DNA from 2 places in the Paenibacillus sp. FW101-FHT12H11 genome. Region 2 is predicted to be linked to the other one. Evidence: riboswitches for the same ligand, from Rfam matches in the RefSeq annotation. Region 2 holds a riboswitch; the other holds the start of a gene.
What was found. Region 2 has a riboswitch for FMN ahead of AC3WTJ_RS13950 (DMT family transporter). Riboswitches for the same ligand answer to the same signal wherever they lie in the genome.
Positions count from the first base shown of each region.

Region 1: it holds a riboswitch for FMN, as region 2 does, so the genes downstream of both, ribD (bifunctional diaminohydroxyphosphoribosylaminopyrimidine deaminase/5-amino-6-(5-phosphoribosylamino)uracil reductase RibD) here and AC3WTJ_RS13950 (DMT family transporter) in region 2, are expected to answer to the same signal.

Region 1 is NZ_JBYTCO010000002.1:722,266-725,672, forward strand. It holds gene ribE (riboflavin synthase) at 1-261, opposite strand, end outside; gene ribD (bifunctional diaminohydroxyphosphoribosylaminopyrimidine deaminase/5-amino-6-(5-phosphoribosylamino)uracil reductase RibD) at 278-1,387, opposite strand; FMN riboswitch at 1,622-1,803, opposite strand; gene AC3WTJ_RS08980 (peptidylprolyl isomerase) at 2,325-2,756, opposite strand; gene lysA (diaminopimelate decarboxylase) at 2,937-3,407, opposite strand, start outside.
Region 2 is NZ_JBYTCO010000004.1:69,989-73,395, forward strand. It holds gene AC3WTJ_RS13935 (YjfB family protein) at 52-228, opposite strand; gene AC3WTJ_RS13940 (DUF6199 family natural product biosynthesis protein) at 479-682, opposite strand; gene AC3WTJ_RS13945 (PLDc N-terminal domain-containing protein) at 704-850, opposite strand; FMN riboswitch at 1,225-1,374, shown strand; gene AC3WTJ_RS13950 (DMT family transporter) at 1,499-2,467, shown strand; gene AC3WTJ_RS13955 (HAMP domain-containing sensor histidine kinase) at 2,556-3,407, opposite strand, start outside.

The DNA of each region.
Region 1 (3,407 bases), on a different contig from region 2:
CATCGCTCGCTCCAAATTCACGCGTGTACCGGCTTGCAGTTTGCGCAAGTTCGTCTTGCGGTAAGTTTCCGGCATCACGTCGACGGAGAAAGATTCGTTGTCAAACGAAATGACTGTGAGACAAACACCATTCACCGAAATGCTGTCTCCCAGATGAACATCTTCAAGGATCTTTCTTGCGCTAATCGTTAATACCATAGCCTGACCTACGCTATGAATGCGGCGCATGTGGCCGATTTCTTCAATAATGCCGGTAAACATGACAGCCCTCCATTCGTTAGCTCTTAAAAACCGGATACCCGGTTAGGCATACATCCGGTCCGAACTGCTCGACCTTTAAGCGGTCGAGCGTAATTGCGTCATCCATCTTCGCGAAGCCTTCGAAGGTGATGTTCATGGGTGCTGCTTGCCCGCCGCCGATAATTTTCGGCGCAAACATCAGCACCAGCTTATCCAGCAGGCGCCGCTTCAGCATGGCGCCGCTCAGCTTGCCTCCACCCTCTAGGAGGATGGAGCCGATCTCTCGCTCGCCGAGCTGCCGCATGGCGAGCGTCAGATCCACCTGCGGGCCGTCGCCGCAGGTGAGGACCGTGATGCCGCGCGCCTCCAGCGCGGCACGCCGCTCTGCGGGCGCCTGTGCGGTGGCGAGCAGGATCGTCGGCTGACGATCCTGCTCGGTGAGCACCTGGGCGCCCAGCGGGACCCGCAAGCGCGAGTCCGCGATAATCCGTACCGGCTGCACAGCCGGTACGTCGCCGCGCGCGCTTAAGCGCGGGTCGTCGGCGATGACGGTATCGACGCCGACCATAATGCCCTGATGCCGATGCCGCAGGGTATGCACGAATGCGCGCGACGCAGGCGACGTAATCCATTTGCTGTCGCCTGTTTTCGAGGCAATGCGGCCGTCGAGCGTGCTGGCTGTTTTCAGGGTCACGAAAGGCATACGCGTGACGATGTACTTATTAAAAGCCTCATTCATCAGCGAGGCTTCCTCGCCCAGCAGCCCAACGGACACGTCTATGCCGTGAGCGCGCAGTTTGGCAATACCCGTGCCCGCAACCTGCGGGTTCGGATCGGTGCCCGCAACGACAACGCGGGCAACACCGGCCTCAATGAGACGGTCGCTGCAAGGCGGCGTCTTGCCGTAGTGACTGCACGGCTCGAGTGTGACATACGCCGTACTGCCCTTCGCTTCTTCGCCAGCCATCTGCAAAGCAAGAACCTCAGCATGGCCATGTCCGCGCTTCAGATGCGCCCCCATCCCCACGATACGCCCGTCTTTTACCAGGACGCATCCAACAACGGGATTAATCCCTGTTTGGCCGAGAGCACTCTCAGCCATTTGCAGAGCGAGCCTCATATAAGCTTCATCATTCAAGACATGCATGTGTGTCCACTGCCTTTCCAAGCTATTTTGTAATAGAATGCAAAAAGACCCCTCCGCATATCGGATAGGGGCCAGAGATTGTTTAGGTAACACGAAGAAGCTTCATCCATCCATACTTGCTGCATTTTTGATCAAATCAAACAAGCACGGCGTACCCATGCCAAAGCATAGACCTGCCGAATTTTTGTTCTCGTGAAAAAATGTACAAGTATGCATAGCGAATCTAATGTTCGCGTATTCCTTCTCCCATCCAGACTATACTGTCGGTCCCGGATTCTCACCGGGTCAGCCGTAGCGAAGCTGTATATCAGGTACCGCTAGCTTCAAAACGGGTCACGGACTAATTGAAAGCAGCCAGATCAGCCTGCCATCAAATCACCGCCGGTGTGGAATTTCACCACGCCCCGAAGGTTTGCACACATATGAAAAGTAACTTATGAAAAATTTATCACTCACACATCGAAAAAGCAAGGTCTTTTTTACCTCACCCTACAAAAAACGACTCATTTTGCATTGCTTCAACTCGATTGCGATTATGTTTCTGGAAGCACTATTTGCATAAAACCGGATATATTCCCCCTTCCAAATGGAATATACTGACGTGCGCAGGCTCTACCCTCATCCACCCTCATCCTAACGAACCACACAGCCGCTATTCCCGTTAAATCGCGCATTTCTCAGCTCTAACAGACTCCAGAGTCATTATCCGATCAATACACGGTCATTTTGCAAGCAATTATCATGAATAGCGGCTCTCGTGTCCGTTAAAATTTCACAGAGCCTTATTTCTGCGAAATAGGGTCATCTCTGTCCGTTAGCTGACATTCTGTATCTCCACCACTCCAACGATAAAAGTCTCCGTGGAGCACCCTGCGCAGCTCCCTCAAATAAAAGAGCCTGCTGACAACTGTCAGCAGGCTCTTCCCATTTTCCGATATTAAACTTCTACAACTTCTACTTTTTCCATCAAGTCTCTGCCTTTGAAAGCATCAACGAGTTCCATACCTTTGGACACTTTACCGAAGACAGTATGTTGTCCATCAAGGTGAGGTTGTGGTTGGTAAGCGATGTAGAATTGGCTTCCACCAGTGTTTCTGCCTGCATGAGCCATAGCCAGGGAGCCGCGCTCATGTTTGTTAGGGTTGATTTCACAGTTGATTTGGTAGCCTGGGCCACCAGTTCCTGTGCCGGATGGACAACCGCCTTGTGCAACGAATCCTGGGATTACGCGATGAAAAACAAGTCCGTTGTAGAAACCGGAGTTTGCTAATTTTTCAAAGTTGGCAACGGTATTTGGCGCGTCATTTTCGAAAAGATCGATTAGAACTTCGCCACCGCCTGCTAGTTTAATTTTTGCTTGTTTGGCCATTGTGGTCCACTCCTTTAGACAATAATATCTTATTCTACTATGAAAAGATGCATTTCACAAATCTGCCTTTCAGCTAAATAGAGAACTCTAGTTCCGTGAGCACACAAAAAGCTATCCCTCAAGTCCTGAAGACCTGAGGGATAGCCCGTTCTCAGCTTGGAAATCCAGCTGTTTTCTATGTTAAACCGTTTTGCTCACTTGTTTCATTCTAGCAGGAATCAGATCGTTCCCGACAATGTTGTCGAACGTTTCACGCTTCACGACGAGATCGCTTTGCCCCTCGCTCACGAAAACTACGCCTGGACGGCGAATGCGATTGTAGTTGCTTGCCATCGCATAGTTATATGCGCCTGTGCAAGACACGGCAAGCACGTCGCCCGAGTTCACTTTCGGGAGGTTCACGTCCCAAATCAGCATATCGCCGCTCTCACAGCATTTGCCGGCAATCGATACGACCTCGGTAGGCTCTTCGGTTGCGCGGTTCGCCAGCATTGCCTCATACACTGCCTCATACAAAGCAGGGCGCGGGTTATCTGTCATACCGCCATCGACAGATACATATTTACGTACACCAGGAATATCTTTCGCCGTTCCAACGGTGTACAAGGTCGTTCCTGCGTCGCCAACGATGCTGCGGCCCGGCTCCACCCA
Region 2 (3,407 bases):
AAAAGCAAAAAAGAAGGAGAATTCTTCATTCTCCTTCTCCAGAGGGTAAAACTAGACACGAATATCCAGATTTCCACCCAAGTTTGGTTGAACACTTTGTTGCATCATTTGTACCATTTGCTGAGCTTGTTCCGTGGATTGATCCTTAGCCATGCTAAGAACCCGTATTTGTACAGCTTGAGCCAAGCTGCCTTGAGCTGCGGACATTGAGATCGCAGGGATGTCCATGAGTTTCCTCCTTTATGATTGATGGGGTTACAGGTTATATATCGGAATATAAGCGGCAATTTCTTAGCTTAAAGCAAGGATGAATAATCCTTGCTTTATTATTTTATGGTGTTAATATTCAGGAATAAATATCACTTATGTTTTGTAGGTGACCACACATCGAAAAGCTTATAGACGGTGCAAAAACAACAGCAGGAAATCGATCGATTTCTATTCCCCCAGTAGTCCTTGCTGCTTTAGAAATAATAGATTAGATAGATAGTCTAGCTATCATCATTACAGTGCCAAAAATTATAGCGATTATTCCGCCTATTCTTGTAAGAGTTAAGTAGGTATCACTCGGCTCAGAATCACCATTTACTTTCCATCCTTCTTTTAGATACCAAGCAAAAGAAGGAAAAAAGGTATTTGCAAGTCCAATTGCAATAAACAGAATTCCAGCGAAAGTAATCAATGAATCAACCTCCAACAATAGCTAATCATTTCTAATGATCAAGTATACAATCAAGCCAATGAGTGGAAAAAATAAAAGTCCAACAAGAACGATGATTGCAAATTCGTTACTTTTACCTCTTCTGATGGAATCGCGGTAAGCCCAGACACATAACGCTATATGGATCATGAAGAAAAAGAGAATGAAAAGAACCCCTACAAGTGAAATCAAAACCAGATTAATCACCTCTTATTCAATCGTAGTTTTTAATTAATACGCTGGGGCATCCTGGAAAGTTCCGTATACGGACGAACGCCGACTGAATACGGAAGGACATGAGGAGGGACGGACATGCAGAAATGGGTTAAGGTCTGCTTCACCAAAGAACAGCACGATAAGTGGAAAAGTGGAAACGGACAGGCGATCGGATAAGAGATGCCTTCTTTTAATTGGTTAGAGGGCAAAACGTGCAAGGATGAATAATCCTTGCTTTTTTTATTTTATGGTGCTAATATTCAGGAATGAATATCACTTATGTTTTGTAAGTGACCACAAATTGAATATTGAACCTTCGGGGCAGGGTGCAATTCCCTACCGGCGGTGAGGATACGTGTAGATGTATCTCAAGCCCGCGACTCCCGGCCTGTTAGGCTGGGACTGACTTGGTGAGAATCCAGGGCCGACGGTTATAGTCCGGATGGGAGAAGGTGAAAAACAGCTTGTCAAAAACTTAGGTTTTTGACAGGTCTGTTTGTCAATGCCCCCGCTGATCATAGAGCGGGGGCATTGTCTCTTTTCAGAGGGTTCAATTCAAAAAATCCTTAGGAGGTTTTTGAATTGGAAAATGCATTTAAGTTAGGAACAAAACACGCGAATGTGGTTTCAGCTCGCTCAGGAGGCATCAGCGGAGTTTGGTATGTGGCGCTGGGAGCTACGCTTTGGGGGCTTGACCCGCTTTTTCGGATCTTGTTGTTAAAGAGCTTTTCCTCCGCGCAAATTGTATTTATTGAGCATTTGCTCCTTGCCTGCTATGCGGTGCCAATACTCATGAAGTACCGGAAAACCTTGATCGGTAAGCTGTCGCTAGGCGTCATCGGCGCGTTGCTGTTCATCTCCTGGGGCGGCTCGGCGATAGCAACGATTTTGTTTACAGCGGCATTCTCGCATGGGAATGCGAACGCGATATTGCTTTTACAGAAATTACAGCCCTTATTCGCTATTATTTTAGCTCGCGTAATGCTCAAAGAGACGTTGCCTTCTAAATTTTTTGCTTATATCGCGGTGGCGCTGCTAGGCACGTATTTGCTGACATTCGGCTTTTCGTCCCCAGAGATGGGCCTCAAGGATCTAGGAACTATAAGCTGCCTATTCTCTATTCTTGCAGCTGGCTTATGGGGCGGCTCGACAGTCATGGGCAAGTACTTGCTGCAGAAAAAGCTCGATTTTCCAATTGTTACTTCGCTGCGCTTCCTGCTTGCCATCCCATTGCTGACGGTCGTACTTGTGGCTAGCGGCGACGCCTGGCACGTAACGGGAACTAGCGGCGGCTTAATACTTATTGCCGTTAACCTTTTGTTCCAAGCGTTTTTCCCGGGCCTGCTCTCCATGCTCCTCTACTATAAAGGGTTGTCCTCGACCAAGGCGTTTTTCGCAACGTTGGCGGAGCTAGCGTTCCCAGCGGTTGGCGTCTGCGTGAACTGGCTTGTCTTCGGGCAAAAGCTGACCGTAGGACAGCTCGCCGGTTTCATCGTAATTTGGCTCACCTTGTGGGTCATGAGCCGCAATCAGAGCAAAGCTGCGGTATAAAAAAAGAAAGAGGCTTTCCCTCGGTCACATGACGACCTTGACCTTGGGAAGCCTCTTTTGTTTGCCCACTTCTCAAATCCAAGTACCCTCAGGAAACCTTCGGGACCTTGAGTTTGCTATCCATTTGCGCTGTTTCCCCAGGCTCAAGGTAAAAGGAAACCCCGCCTCGCTCGTTCGCGGCGCGCACCGTCATACCGTGATGGTCCATGATCTGCTTCACGATGGCAAGACCGAGCCCGAACTGGCCGTCCCCGCCAGAACGGAAAGGCTCAAAGAGGCTGTCCGCGATCGCCTGATCGAGCGGCGGACCATCGTTGCTGATCTGCAGCCGCGAGAATCCGGCTGCAGCTTCCGCACCATCGCCACTAGATGGCGGCGTGAGGAGAATCCGGATGCCGCTTTTGGCATAGCGGAGCTGATTGTCGAGCATGTTCTCCAAGGCGATTTTCCACTGATCGGGATCGCCATGCAAAGTAGCGGGGGGGAGCTCTATCTCCCACTCGATTTCAGGGCGGCGATAGCGCAGCCGTTCAACGACATCTTCGATGACCTCGTGCAGCTCGAAAGGGCGGGACGGCTTCTCGCGAGCGGTGACATAATTCAGCTTGTTAAGCAGCAGAAGGTCGCGAATCCGCTTCTCGAGTCGCTCGCCCTCCTTCAGAATGACGCCCAAACTTTCGCCTAAGGTCCCTTTCGGGAAAACGCCGTCGAGAATGGACTGGGCATAGCTGCGGATCACCATGACCGGGGTTTTCAGCTCGTGGGAAGTGTGCTGGAGGAAAAATTGCTGCGCCTTGTCTTGGCGCACGAGACGCTGCCGCATCGCTTCAATCGCTTTGGCCAGCCGTCCCACTTCATCTTTACGCCCAGTTTCGATCGGGTCGTGCCAATCTCGTTCAGCCATACGTCCAACGTGTTGTTCCATCTGGACGAGCGGACG